3 regions of the Streptomyces sp. NPDC053493 genome follow, and region 1 is predicted to be linked to each of the others. Evidence: riboswitches for the same ligand, from Rfam matches in the RefSeq annotation. Region 1 holds a riboswitch; each other region holds the start of a gene.
The links. A riboswitch is a leader RNA that binds a small molecule or an ion and turns the genes downstream of it on or off. The one in region 1 is predicted to bind cyclic di-AMP.

Region 2: another riboswitch for cyclic di-AMP. It lies ahead of ACIGO8_RS10770 (transglycosylase SLT domain-containing protein); the one in region 1 lies ahead of ACIGO8_RS08400 (peptidoglycan DD-metalloendopeptidase family protein).
Region 3: another riboswitch for cyclic di-AMP. It lies ahead of ACIGO8_RS33915 (M23 family metallopeptidase); the one in region 1 lies ahead of ACIGO8_RS08400 (peptidoglycan DD-metalloendopeptidase family protein).

What each region holds. Positions count from the first base shown of each region.
Region 1 covers NZ_JBITXS010000002.1:596,999-601,696, reverse strand. The annotation lists gene ACIGO8_RS08415 (helix-turn-helix domain-containing protein) at 1-622, shown strand, start outside; gene ACIGO8_RS08410 (DUF6126 family protein) at 647-802, shown strand; gene ACIGO8_RS08405 (tyrosine-protein phosphatase) at 860-1,648, opposite strand; cyclic di-AMP (ydaO/yuaA leader) riboswitch at 2,029-2,193, shown strand; gene ACIGO8_RS08400 (peptidoglycan DD-metalloendopeptidase family protein) at 2,198-3,142, shown strand; gene ACIGO8_RS08395 (SGNH/GDSL hydrolase family protein) at 3,318-4,112, shown strand; gene ACIGO8_RS08390 (STM4011 family radical SAM protein) at 4,183-4,698, opposite strand, start outside.
Region 2 covers NZ_JBITXS010000003.1:139,262-143,959, reverse strand. The annotation lists gene ACIGO8_RS10785 (sigma-70 family RNA polymerase sigma factor) at 1-1,579, opposite strand, end outside; gene ACIGO8_RS10780 (hydrophobic protein) at 1,803-1,961, shown strand; gene thpR (RNA 2',3'-cyclic phosphodiesterase) at 1,996-2,577, opposite strand; gene ACIGO8_RS10770 (transglycosylase SLT domain-containing protein) at 2,679-3,563, opposite strand; cyclic di-AMP (ydaO/yuaA leader) riboswitch at 3,568-3,756, opposite strand; gene pucL (factor-independent urate hydroxylase) at 4,186-4,698, shown strand, end outside.
Region 3 covers NZ_JBITXS010000025.1:8,358-13,055, forward strand. The annotation lists gene ACIGO8_RS33905 (MFS transporter) at 1-337, shown strand, start outside; gene ACIGO8_RS33910 (PP2C family protein-serine/threonine phosphatase) at 595-1,665, shown strand; cyclic di-AMP (ydaO/yuaA leader) riboswitch at 1,878-2,024, shown strand; gene ACIGO8_RS33915 (M23 family metallopeptidase) at 2,036-3,163, shown strand; gene ACIGO8_RS33920 (PrsW family intramembrane metalloprotease) at 3,180-4,475, opposite strand; gene trmB (tRNA (guanosine(46)-N7)-methyltransferase TrmB) at 4,655-4,698, opposite strand, start outside.

The sequences.
Region 1 (4,698 bases):
CGCCCCGGACCCTGCCGCCGCCGGCGCGGCCGCCACCGACGTCCTGCCGGACGTCGCCCCGCAGCTGCGGGCCCTGCGCCGCCGCCGTGGCCTCACCCTGGAGGCCGCCGCCCAGCGGGCCGGACTCTCGCCGGCGCACCTGTCCCGTCTGGAGACGGGCAACCGGCAGCCGTCGCTGCCGATGCTGCTGGCCCTCGCCCGTATCTACGGTACGACGGTCTCCGAGCTGCTCGGCGAGCTGCCGCCCGAGCGCGACCCGGTGATCCGGGGCGGCCGGGCCGAGGCCGTCGAGGCCGACGGCTGGATCTACCGCCCGGCCGGCGGCCCGGGCCGGGCCATGCAGGCCCTGCGCGTCCACGTGCCGTACGCCACCAGCGCCGACATCGTGCGGGTCCACGCCGGCGAGGAGTGGCTCCACGTCCTCGACGGCCGGGTCCGGCTCGCGCTCGGCGACGCCGTGCACGTCCTCGATCCCGGGGACAGCGCGCACTTCGACTCGCTCACCCCGCACCGCATCGGCGCGGCCACCCGCGGCGGCGCCGAGCTGCTGTTCGTCCACACGCTGATGCAGAGCCCCGCCGCCGAGCTGTGCCTCGGCGACGGGACGCCGCACCGACGCTGACTCCCGACCTCAGAAAGGACCGACATGTCCGAGAAGTCCGCACCGGTCACCGGCGAGGAGCGCGGCGCCGGCAAGTTCCCCAAGGGGCTGGTGCTCCGCCTCTTCGCCTATCTGGTCGCCGGGCACCTCTTCGCCGGCTTCCTCTACCTGCTCTTCATGCTGGGCGGGCAGAACCAGTAGCGAACCGTCCGCCGGGGCGGCGGTGACGCGCCCGCCGCACGGCAGTCGCGCGCGGCCTCAGGCGCCGGCGAGCAGCCGCTCCCGCAGCAGCTCGCGGGTCTCCGGGGCGAGCCGCAGCCCCTCCGCGAGATAGGCGTCGACCGAGCCCCAGGTCTGCTCCATCGTCTCGAAGGCGGCCCGCAGATACTCCACCCGCGCGTCGAAGAGCGGGCTCAGCAGCTCCATCACCTCCGGCGACATGGCGTCCGGGGCGGTGGAGCTGCGCTGCACCTTGTAGCGGCGGTGCGGGGCGTTGGACTTCACGTAGTCCGCCTCGATCGCCTCGCGCTCCACGCCGACGGCGAGCAGGGAGATCGCGATGGCCACGCCGGCGCGGTCCTTTCCGGCCGCGCAGTGCATCAGGGCCGGGACGCTCTCCTCGGCCATCGCGTGCAGGATCCGGCCGTGCTCGGCGGTCCGCTCGACAATCATCTTCCGGTACGAATCCGACATTCTGGCCGCGGCCTTGCCCTCGCCCAGGATGCCGCGCAGCTGCGCCAGGTCGCCCGAGCGCACCAGCTTCCAGAACTCCTTGCCGTCGGCCGGGTCGTTGAGCGGGATGTTCACGTTCCGTACGCCCGGAAGATCCACGTCCGGTCCTTCGATGCGCCGGTCGGCCTCGTTGCGGAAGTCGAAGACCGTGTGCAGACCCAGGGTCGCGAGGAAGGCGGCGTCCTCGGCCGTGGCGTGGGCCAGGTGGCCGCTGCGGAAGAGCCGTCCGGGACGCACGGTCCGGCCGTCCACGGTCGGCAGTCCGCCCAGGTCGCGGAAGTTGCGTACGCCGGTGAGCTCGGGCTCGGTCGTCATCTGCGTCACGGTTGCTCCTGCTGTCGAGATCGGTTCCTGGGGCAATCATCGAGGGTCCGCGACCTCGCCCGCAGCCCCTCGAGCGGGAATGGGTGATCTGTCCGAATTGGATGGTTGGGTATAACCCGCCCTGATTGAAGGCGAGATGGGAATCGGGGCGTGAGCAGCGTCATAACCGTGACGGACCGTGGCTGATCGTCTTTTTCAAATTCCCTTTGCCAAGGGGAATTCGAGAGGCCGTCATCCACGGAGGGTCACCGGAATTCCGGCCGGAGGACAAGAGATCCGCTATCCACGGGAACCAATGGCTTGTTTACGTCGTCCCGGCTCGTCTAGCGTCGCGCTCAATCCGGACGGACCGCCTAATCCTGCCGCCGACCGGAGAATCCGCACCGACCCGTATCAGGCAGGAGCGGGGGACCCAGGTACTTTGCCGATCCCTCGAAGAAGACGAAGGACGGCTCGGGGTGAAGTCGCGCGAGAGCGCGGCCGGACATCTCCAGTCCGAACCCGACAGCTCACCTCGCAGGCGACGGAGAGGAATTCGCCATGCCCGCGAAGGGTAAGCACCGCCGTCCCAAGGCCAACCCGATCACCCGCGGGTTCGTCGCCGCCGGCGCCGGAGGCGCCGTCGTCGCCCTGCCGCTCATCGGCGCGACCGGCGCGCAGGCCGCCCCGGCCGCCCTGCCGCAGCAGGCCGTCGCCGCCGCGGTCCCCGCCGCCGCTCCCGCCAAGGCCCCGGCCGCCGCGAAGACGTACACCGTCGTCCGCGGCGACTACCTGTCCAAGATCGCCACCGAGCACCACCTGGCCGGCGGCTGGCACAAGCTCTACCGCGACAACCGCCAGGTCATCGGCGACGACCCCTCGCTGATCCTGCCCGGCATGAAGCTCACCCTCGGCGGCAAGCACCACGCCAAGGCGGACCACGCGCCGAAGGCCGCCAAGAGCCACGCGCAGGGCTCCGGCGACGCCGCCGCCCGCGCCTCCCGCGGCGCCGAGCGCCCGTCGGCCCCGGCCGCGAGCACCTCCTCCGAGGCCTCCGCCTCCTCCTCTTCGTCGTCCTCCTCGGCGGCCACCACCTCCTCCTCCGGCTGGGTCGCCCCGGTCAGCGGCGGCATCTCTACCCCGTACCGCGCCTCGGGCTCGATGTGGTCCTCCGGCTACCACACCGGTGTCGACTTCATCGCCTCCACCGGGACCACCGTCCACGCGGTCGGCCCCGGCACCGTCTACTCGGCCGGCGACGGCGGTGCGTACGGCAACCAGGTCGTCATCCAGCACGCGGACGGCACCTTCTCGCAGTACGCCCACCTCTCCTCGATCTCCGTCTCCGCCGGCCAGACCGTGACCGGCGGCCAGCAGATCGGCCTGTCCGGCGCGACCGGCAACGTCACCGGCCCGCACCTGCACTTCGAGATGCGCACCGGGCCGGAGTACGGCTCCGACATCGACCCGCTGGCCGCCCTGCGCCAGCACGGCGTGAGCATCTGACGTCACGTCACACCACACATCTGACGTCGCGTCACGTCGCGGAGGCCCGGCACCTGCGTGCCGGGCCTCCGCGTATTCCGGCTTGGGAGAATCTTTATCGGTGGCATATGTCACCCGGCGTCAACCCCTCCTTACGGTCGCGTAGGTCACACGGCGGAGGGAATGATGTGCTCCCGTGGCAGACGATTCGAGATCACGAGACAAGAACGCATTCGGGTCGTACGCGGCGATCGGTGACAGCTTCACCGAGGGCGTCGGAGACCCCGGCCCCGACGGGGCCTACGTCGGCTGGGCGGACCGGTTCGCGGTCCTGCTCGCCGACCAGCTGCCGGAGCACGAGGGCTTCCGGTACGCCAATCTCGCCGTACGGGGGCGCCTCCTGGACCAGATCGTCGCGGAACAGGTCCCGAGGGCGAAGGAACTCGCCCCGGACCTGGTGACCTTCTGCGCCGGCGGCAACGACATCATCCGCCCCGGCACCGACCCCGACGACGTCGCCGAGCGCTTCGAGCGCGCCGTCGCCGAACTCACCTCCGCCGTGGGCACGGTGATGGTGACCACCGGCTTCGACACCCGCGACGTCACCCTGCTCAAGCACCTGCGCGGCAAGATCGCCACCTACAACGGACACGTCCGGGCCGTCGCCGACCGCTACGGCTGCCCCGTGCTCGACCTGTGGTCGCTCAAGTCCGTCCAGGACCGCCGCGCCTGGGACGACGACCGGCTCCACCTGTCGCCCGAGGGCCACACCCGGGTCGCGCTGCGTGCCGCCCAGGTGCTCGGCCTGCCCGTGCCGGCCGACCCGGAGCAGCCCTGGCCGCCGCAGCCGCCGCGCGGCGCCCTGGAGGTCCGCAAGGACGACATCCACTGGGCCAAGGAGTACCTGGTGCCGTGGATCGGGCGCCGGCTGCGCGGCGAGAGCTCCGGCGACCACGTCGAGGCCAAGCGCCCCGACCTGCTGCCGCTGTAGCCGGGGCGCCGCCGCCGGGGCGGCCGCCGCGTCGGTCGGGCGGCCGCCTCGGGCGGCGTCGTGCCGGCCGCTAGCGCGCGTGCGTGTCCGCCGGGCGGACGGCGGCCGGGATCCGTTCCAGGACGCCGCCGGCGAACACGTCGTACAGCGGCAGCGTCTCCAGGTGGACGTAGCCGATGTGGCAGTCGCACACGGCCAGCGGGCACGCCCGCGGCCGCAGCGTGGCGCGGTACGAACCGTCGTAGAGGTTGCCCAGCTCCGCCTTGACGAAGTGGCAGCGCCGCACCGTCCCGTCGCCGTCCACCGAGACGACCGACTCGCCGGTGCGGCAAGGCAGTCCCGCCGAAGGGTGCGGATGACGGCTGTACGGGAAGAGCGGGTCGAGCGCCGTCCAGGCCTCGGCCTCCTCGTCCCGGTAGCCGTGGCCCTCGGCCGCGTTCACCCACAGATAGACGTGGTCCGGCAGCTCGGCACGCAGCCGCCGCGCGTGCTCCAGGTGCTCGGGCAGACCGACGACGCCCACGCTGAAGCGGACGCCCCGGGCGGCCAGCTCACGGCACTTGCCGAGGAACCGCTCGTACGGCGT
Region 2 (4,698 bases), on a different contig from region 1:
TCATCCAGGACTCCATCACCTCGGCCGGCGTGCGCTGGCCCATGGCGATGTTCTCGCCGTAGGTCGACCAGCGGTAGCCGGCGGCGGTGACGCGCTCGCCGGGGCCGTCGCCGTCGGGGTTGGTGTGGTCGAAGAAGTTCCGGGCGGCCATGTCGTCGGAGTGGCCCTGGGCGGCCCGGGTGAGCAGCGCGTTCTCGGTCAGCGGGCCGCAGCCGGCCTGGGCGCGCTCGGAGTTGACCAGGTCGATGACCTGCTGGGCGTCGGAGCCCGGTCCGGATCCGCCGGCCCTGGTGCCCGTGGTCCGCGGGCGGACGGCGGGTGTGGGCGCCGTGGTGCGGGGCGGCGCGGGCTTCGTGGTGGTCGCGGTGGGTGAGGGCGTGGCCGTACGGGTGGGGCGGGCGGAGCGGCTCGCGGTGGGGCTCGGCGAGGCGGTGGTGACGGAGGGCGAGGCGGTGTCCGGCGTCTCGGAGAGCAGGGGCGCGGTGTCGGGGGCCGCGGCGCGTGCCACGTCGGCGGCGTCCGTCTCGGTCTGGTCGGGCCCGTTGATCAGGTGGAGGGTTCCGCCGGCGACGGCCACGACGGCGAGGCCCGCGGCGGCGACGGCCCGGCGACGGCCGCGCTTGCGCTGCTCCTCGCGGCGGCGGGCGCCGCGCCCGGCCGGTGCGGCGGCGTGCCGGGCGCGCGCGGAGCCGGGGCGGGGCGCGGCGGCGCTCGGGGGCGGGGTCGTGGCGGCGAGGGGCCGGGTGGTGGCGGCCAGGCCGAGGAGCGGTCCCGCGCTCTCGCGGACGGCGGCGAGGAGCGCCGTCGTCGGAGGCACGAGCAGCAGGCCGACGAGCAGGCCCTCGGCGGGGACGAGGCCGCTCCGGAGGCCGGCGCAGTGGGCGCAGGCGCGGGCGTGGCGGGCTATGCGCTTGCGCCAGAGCGCGGACGGGCGGCCGTCCCAGGTGCCCAGTTCGGAGTGCAGGGCGGGGCAGGCCGGGTGGGCGGACAGGGCCCGGACGACCACCCGGGCGGACTCGAGGCGTTCCTTCATCCGCTGGACCCGGACCGCGGTGTGCTCCGGGGACAGTTCGAGGGCGGCCGCCACCTCGTGGCGGGTCAGCTGTCCCGCGCACTCCAGCCACCACAGCGAGAGCACGGCGCCGTCCTCGGGCTCCATCCAGCGGGTGGCCTCGGCGGTCTCGCGCCGCTGGCCGGACAGGTGGAGCCGGGCGACCGTGAGGTCGACGAAGTCGGCGCCCGGCTGGGCGAGGTCGCGGGCGTCGTCGAGGCCGCCGGCGGCCCGGTGGCCGGTCTGCTGCCGGTGCCAGTGGGTGCGCAGGGTGTTCATGGCGATGGCGACGAGCCAGGAGCGGAAGCTGTCCGGGGAGCGCAGTCCGCCGAGGCCGTCGAGCGCCCGCAGCATGGTCTCCTGCACGACGTCGTCCACGTCGTGGTGGCCGTTCATCGCCCGGCCCACGATGTTGTAGACGAGCGGGAGGTGGGCGGCGACGAGCCGGTCCCGTGCCGCCGGGTCGCCGCCCTGCGCGGCCCTGACCAGCTCCGTGCCGTCCGGCCCGTGCGTGCCCTGCGCGTCCATGCCCTGCCTCATCCTGACCGTCCTGCCTGTTGCCGATGCCCAACACCTGGGAGATCGCGCCGCGACCACCGGATAACGGAAAACGGCCGGGAATTTTCGAGATCTTTCGAAGGGAGCCGAACCTCACCCCAAGGCTTTCGCACATTGTTGCGACAAGACCGGGCATACGCGGTGGTGCGGGCGCCGGACGGACCGGTGCCAGGCTCACCCGGGAGGTGCCGTCATGGTTCCGCTCCTGATCGTTCTCCTCATCATCCTGGTGCTGTTCGGCGCGGGCTTCGCGCTCGACGTGCTGTGGTACGTCGCGATCGCCGTGCTCGTGCTGTGGCTGCTCGGCTTCCTCTTCCGCAGCGGCAGCGGATCCCGTTGGTACCGGTGGTGACCCGGCGGGAGGCCGGTGCGGCCGCGGGCGCCGTTCAGGAGCCGGCGAAGGGCCAGGACTCGATGTCGCGGTAGCGGATCGGTCCCGGCCCGCGCCCGGCGTTGCTGCCGACCAGGTGCAGCCGCCCGGACGTCCAGCGACGGCCGGAGAACCCGGCCAGCCCGGAGGCCGCCGCGAGGACCTGTGTCAGGTCACCGCGGCGGGCCCGGGCCAGCGTCAGGTGAGGACGCAACGGCCGGTCCTCGAACGGGATGCCGCACGTCTTCACCACGTCGCGGACGTCGGCGGCGAGCAGGTGCAGCCCCTCCACGTCGCCGTCGATCCCGCTCCACAGCACCCGGTCGTCGAAGTGGCCGCTGCCGCGCAGTGCCAGCTCCAGGGGCCGCCGCGCGGCCGCGAGACCGGCGAGCGGCGGCCGCAGCAGGGCGGCGGCCCTGGCCGGGAGCTCGCCGAGGAACGCCAGGGTGATGTGCCAGTCCTCGATGCGGTTCCAGCGCAGCGAGGGAAAGGCGTCCAGGGCGGGGCGCAGGGCCCGCGCCAGTTCGTCCTTGGCGTCGTCGGGCGGGGCGAGGGCGACGAACACGCGGATGGTGGGCGCCGGGGGCTGATCGTTCACGCGGGACTTCGTACCATCCCCGGCCCGCCGCGCTCCGGCCGGCCCCCGGCCGCCGGATCCGTCCGCGCCCCGCCCTGGTCCGGTCACCCGCCCTGGTCCGGTCAGTAGGCGCCGAAGACGTTGTCGATGGAGCCGTAGCGGGCGGCCGCGTAGTTGCAGGCGGCGGTGATGTTGGCGACCGGGTCGTACGGGTCGTTGGCCGTGCCCGCGACGTGGTAGGCCTGGAAGGTCGGGTCGATCACCTGGAGCAGGCCCTTGGACGGGGTGCCGGCGAGGGCGTTGGAGTCCCAGTTGTTGATGGCCAGCGGGTTGCCGGACGACTCGCGCATGACGTTGCGGTAGATGCCGTCGTACGTGCCGGGGATGCCGTTGCGGGCCATGATGTCGAGGGACTCGCGGATCCACCCGTCGAGGTTGTCGGCGTAGCCGGCGGCGCTGGAGGCGGCCACCGCCTGGACGGCGGCGGCCGGGCGGGCGGCCTTGGTCGCCGCGCCCGTGGCGGCCGAACCGGCGCCGGCCGTGCGCGTGGTCTTCGCGTGCGAGGCCTTCGCCGTGGCGCTCTTCGCGTGCGCGGTCTTGGCGTGCGCGGTCTTCGACGGGGTGGCCGAGGCGTGGACGGTGAGCTTCAGACCCGGGTGGATGAGCGCCGGGTCGGCGCCGACGGCGGCGCGGTTGTCGCGGTAGAGCTTCTTCCAGCCGCCCTGCACGGAGTACTTCCGGGCGATCTTGGAAAGCGAGTCGCCGCGGACCACGGAATACTTCACCGGGCCGGCCTTCTTCGCCGTGAGAGCGGCCGCCGCCTTTTCGACTGCGACGATCGTATGCACGTGCTGCGCGGCGGGAGCTCCCTGCGGGGTGACCGCCGCGGCGCCGGTCGCGCCGGCCAGCGGCAGGGCGAGCGCGGCGCTGCCGGTGAGGCCGGCGGCCGCGATCGAGCGGGCGAGCGGGGTGTTCTTGGGGCGGCGGTGCTTACCGTGTCCACGCATGGCGAATTCCTCTCCTTCGCCTGCGAGGTGAGCTGTCGGGTTCGGGCGGGAGATGCCCGGCCGCAGTGCGCGGCTTCACCCCGAGCCGGGCCCGGACGACCGGAGCCGGCGGCAAACCTGGGTCCCCCGCTCCTGCCGGACGTGTGGTGAGTGCGGTGTACCGGTCGGCGGCAGGATTCGGCGTTTCCGTCCGGTTGCCGGGTGACCGTACGCGAATGGGAACGACGAGAACAAGGCCCTAATTAATCAACGCAAATGAATTGATCCGGGAAATGAAAAAGGATCACCGCACCTCCGCGCCACCACCTCCCCAACCCTTTTCCCCGGTCTCGCACTTGACGCCGTGACAGCAACGCCGGGCTCCCATTCCCACCTTGGAAAGGAATAGCGGGACATCACATGCTTTGTCCGATTCTGGGCGTGTGGAAGGTCACGCATTCCGCAGGCATTGCGTGCGGCCGCCGGGCTGTGCTGGAATCCAGCGGAACCTACGGACCGGGATGCTCGTCAGTCCCGGGGCGGCCTCGGGGCGCGGGGCCGGACGGCGGGGGGTGCCGCGTGCGCGGCACCGGACGCCGGGCGTACGGGATCGACGCATCCACGTACCCGCAGGAGCCGCATCATGAGCTACACCTCCACCAGCAAGCACGTCCTCGGCCAGAACCAGTACGGCAAGGCCGAGAACCGGATCGTCACCATCGAGCGCCGCGGCAACGACGGCGCCTGGCACGACATCCGCGACCTCAACGTCTCGGTCGCGCTGCGCGGCGAGTTCCGTGAGGTCCACCTCACCGGCGACAACGGCAACTGCCTGCCGACGGACACCACCAAGAACACGGTCTACGCCTTCGCCAAGGAGCACGGCATCGCCTCGCCCGAGGCCTTCGCGATCCTGCTCGCGAAGCACTTCGTGCACTCCCAGCCGGTGATCCACGAGGCGCAGATCCGCGTCGAGGAGTTCGCCTGGGAGCGGATCTCCGTGCCCACCCGCGCCGAGCAGCACTCCTTCGTCCGCAAGGGCCAGGAGGTGCGCACCGCGCAGGTCACCTACAGCAAGTCCACCGGGCAGCTCCAGGTCGTCTCGGGCCTGAAGGAGCTGACCGTGATGAACTCGACCAACTCCGAGTTCCACGGC
Region 3 (4,698 bases), on a different contig from region 1:
CCGGTCGCTGCTGGGGCTGCTGGTGTGCGCGGCGGTCCTGGCGGTCGCGAACGCGGTGCTCTACCCGTACGAGATGGACACGGTCGTCGCGCTGTCCCGGGGCCGCTGGGTCGCCACCCACTACGGGCTCTACAACACGGTGTGCGGGATCGGCATCACGGTGGGGAACCTGGGGACGGGCGTGCTGCTCGACGTGACGGGCCGGTCGTCGGTGACGTGGCTGGTGCTGTGCGCGGTCGGCCTCGGCTGCGCGGCGGCCATGGCGGCGCTGGCCAGGGGCGGGCGGCTCGCCGTACGCCAACCGGCGGAGGAGGAGTCGCCGAGCCGGCCGGCCTGACGCCACCCTGGGACGGGTACGGGTCGGTCCGCGGCCGGGCACGTCCAGGCGGGAGAGCACAGGTGGCGCGAGCGGCGCAGGGGCGCGACCCGGAGCCGGGGTCCGGCCCCGGGCCGCGGTCCGGGTCGGACTCGGGGTCGGTCTCCGGGGCGGGCGGCGGCGCTCCGGGCGGGCACGGTGCTCCGGGCGCTCCGGGCGCGTACCGGGGCGCGCGGCGCTTCATCCGGGCGCTGCCGCCGTTGGTGATCGTCGGCGGGGTGGTGTACGACCTGGCGACGCCGCCCACCTACACCGCGGCCCCGCTGTTCTCGGCCGCGCCGCTGATCGCCGCCCCGTTCTTCTCCACCCTGACGACGCTGCTCACCGGCATCGCCGCCGTCCTCGCGAGCGTCGGGCTGCACGTCTACAACGAGACGGTGGACCAGATCCCGGCGCTCACGGAGACGCTGACGGTCCTCACCGTCTCGGCGCTGGCGCTGCTGATCAACCGGGTCGTACGGCGCAGCGGCGAACGGCTCGCCTCGGCGCGGGTGATCGCGGAGACGGCGCAGAAGGCGGTGCTGCCGACGCCGGCGGCGCGGATCGGCGGGCTGCAGATCGCGGCCCGGTACGAGGCGGCGCAGGCGGACGCGTTCATCGGCGGCGACCTGTTCGCGGTGCAGGACACCCCGTACGGGGTGCGGTTGGTGGTCGGCGACGTACGGGGCAAGGGGCTCGACGCGGTGGAGGCGGTGGCGGTGGTCATCGGCGCCTTCCGGGAGGCGGCCGAGCAGGAGTCCACGCTGGAGGGCGTGGCGGCGCGTCTGGAGCGGGCGCTGGCCCGGGAGGGCACCCGGCGCGACGGGCTCGACGCCTTCGAGGGCTTCACCACCGCCGTCCTGGCCGAGATCCCGGGTGGCGACCGGACCGTACGGGTGGTCAACCGCGGCCATCCGGAGCCGCTGCTGCTGCACGCGGACGGGGCGGCGCAGGTGCTGCGGCCGAGCGAGGCGGCGTTGCCGCTGGGGATGGGAGAGCTGGCGGTGTGGCCCGACCGGGCCGAGGAGACGCCGTATCCGCCGGGCGCGACGCTCCTCTTCTACACGGACGGCCTGTCGGAGGCGCGGGACGCGCACGGTGAGTTCTACGACCCGCGGGAGCGGCTCGCCGGGCGGATCTTCCCGGGGCCGGAGGAGCTGCTCGACGCGCTCGTGGCGGACGTGCGCCGGCACACGGGCGGTGGTGCGACGGACGACATGGCGCTGCTCGCGGTGAGCCGTCCGGCGGTGGGGCAGCCGGAGCGGCGCCGGACGATGCCGGTGGTGCCGCCGGGTGGTGACCGGTCGTAGTCGAAGGGTCTCCCTCCGATAACAATTGACTCAACGTCAGTTTGAAGGTGTGTCGGCGATGTGTCGGCGGCCTCTTCTGAACGGTGGTCAACTCGGGACATAGCCTCACAATTCAGTGAATGATCAAGGGGAACGGCTTGGAATCGAGTGGCCGCGTCTATTAACGTTCGATAACGCAGCGCGGTCGTCCCAGCCGTCGCAAGAGACGGCACCGTGCGCGCGCGCCGAATCCCGTAAGGGAACCGGGGAACCACCACTTGGGGTGAATCGGGCCCCACCGCACTCGTGCGGCACGCCCGTAGGAGACCTTCCTGCTCCGAACCCGTCAGCTAACCCGGTAGGCGAGAAGGAAGGAAAGGAGAGCGCCTCCGTGGCGTCCAACACCCCTGCTCCCGAAAACCCCTTCGACTATTTCGGCGCTCCCGGTCCGGCGGGCGCCGCCGAGGGCCCGGGCGGCGGCGAGGAGTGGAACCCCACCGAGGACTCCCTGCGGGACCGGGGCCGCTCGGGCGGCCGCCACCGCGTGGTCAAGCAGCGCTCCAACTTCGCCCGCTCCTCCACCGTGCTCGGTGTCGGCGTGATCGCCGCCGTCGGCGCCGGCGGCCTGGCCACCGCCCAGCAGAAGCCGCCGGTCTCGATAGCGCTGCCGGACGTCGACCTGCCGGACGTCCACCTGCCCGACGCCTCCGACCTGCCGGGCGTCGGCGGTCTGATCGGCGGACACGACGAGGACGAGGGCGGCTCCGAGGCGACCGGGGCGGGGAACAACACCCAGCCGCTGACCGCCCTCACCTACACCACGGCCGACCAGGCGGGCACGGGCTCGGCCGGCGGCACCGGCGCCGCGCAGGCCGGGGCCACCCGGACCGACGCCGGCGAGGCGCTGCGCGCCCGCATCCTCCAGCAGGCCGAGCAGCAGCAGGCCGCCGCGGACGCCGAGGCGAAGGCCGCCGCGGAGAAGGCCGCGGCGGAGAAGGCGGCGGCGGAGGCCGAGGCCAAGGCCGACGCGGCGGAGAAGGCGGCCGCCGAGGCGAAGAAGAAGGCCGAGGAGGAGGCCGCGGCGAAGGCCGAGGCCGAGCGCCTGGCCAGGCTCGCCGCGAGCTACGCGCTGCCGACGTCCTCGTACACGATCACCTCGACCTACGGCGAGGCCGGCTCGATGTGGTCCTCCGGCCACCACACCGGCCTGGACTTCGCCGCGCCCACCGGCACGCCGGTGAAGGCGGTCCACGGCGCCACCGTGAAGTCGGCCGGCTGGTCCGGCGCGTACGGCTACCGGATCGTGCTGGAGCTCGAGGACGGCACCGAGGTCTGGTACTGCCACCTCTCCTCCATGACGGTCGGCGCCGGCCAGTCCGTCGGCACCGGCGACACCATCGGCCGCGTCGGCGCCACCGGCAACGTCACCGGCCCCCACCTCCACCTGGAGGTCCACACGCCGTCCGGCGCGGGCATGGACCCGGCGGACTGGCTCCGCTCCAAGGGCCTGAGCATCTGAGGCCCAGCCGGCTGCTCTAGCTCCGGTACGGGTTGTAGCCGCCGTAGTCGAGGTACTGCGGCGGCGACCACACCCGGCCGGTGGCCCGGGCCGCGTACGTCAGCGCCGGCGAGGCGACCTGCCGGCGCTGCCACAGGTGGTGCAGCAGCTCCTGCTCGCGGGCCGTGAAGTCCGGCGCCGCCTGCCCGCGCCGGGCCCGGTGGCGCAGGAACGCCAGGGTCGTCGCGAACGCCTCGTACTCGCCGACCGCCTGGGCGCCGGGCTTGCCGAGGCTGCGGGCGGCGTAACCGCGGGCCAGCGAGCGGGCCCGCATCGAGGAGAGCGCGAGCGGTTCATCGGGAGCGAGCCAGCCGGCCGTCGCGTAGGCCGGAAGCTCGCCGGATATCGTGCGCAGCTCCTTCTGCCGGCTCCATATCGCGAGCCAGGTCAGCAGGGCGAAGACCGGCACCATGAACATGCCGTAGACCAGCAGGAACGCCAGCGGGTGGAAGCTGGCCGAGCCGTTCCACAGCGCGTGCATGCCCATGGCGAGCAGCAGGCCGCCCAGCGGCAGCAGCACCAGACGGGTGCGGCGGGCCCGGGCGGTGGCGCCGAGCAGCGCGGCGAAGCCGAAGCCGAGGCCGGTGAGCGAGGTGAACAGCGGGTGGGCGAACGGGGACATGATGACCCGGACGAAGAACGTGCCCACCGTCACCGAGCCGAGGCCGTCGGAGCCGAACTCCTGGTCCTCGCCGAAGGCGTTGCCCAGATAGAGGATGTTCTCGGTGAAGGCGAAGCCGGTGGCGGTGAAGCCGGCGTAGACCAGCCCGTCGACCGGGCCCGTGAAGTCCCGGCGCCGGAACAGGAAGAGCAGCAGCACGGCGGCGCCCTTGGCGGTCTCCTCCACGACCGGCGCGACGGCGGTCGCCCCGAGGGTGTCGGCCGAGCCGGGGTCGGCGGTGGCGCTGCTGATCCACTCCACGGCGAAGGAGTTGGCCAGGATCGCGACCAGGGTGGAGGCGAACGCGCCCCAGGCGAGCGCGAACAGCAGGTTCTTCCAGGGCGCCGGCTCGACCCGGTCGAGCCAGCGGAACGCGGCCATGAGCAGCGGCACCGGGAGCACGGCGAGTCCGAGGCCGACGAGGAAGCCCTCGGTGCCGGTCTCCTCCCGCACCAGCGCGAGGATCACCAGCGCGCACAGCGCGAGCGCGGTGATCAGCGCGACGGCCCGGACCAGCCGGCTGCGCCAGAACGCCTTCCGCGGCTTGTAACGCCACTTGGCGCGCTCGGGCACCGCCGCGAAGTCCGGCTGGTCGGTCTCCAGGGCGGGCACGGGAGCGGGCGCGGGAACGCCGGCCGTGGGGGTGGTCACGGGCGGCGTTGCGGGTCCGGTGATCGGGTTCGACGACACGCAACGACCCTAACGACCTGCACCGACAGCGGCGAGGGAGTTCCGGGCGCCTGTGGACAAACCGTGACGGGGGCATGGCGAACGCCTGCCCCCTGGTGGTGTCAGCGCCGGTGGAACAGCAGGTCGTGGACCACGTGGCCCTTGT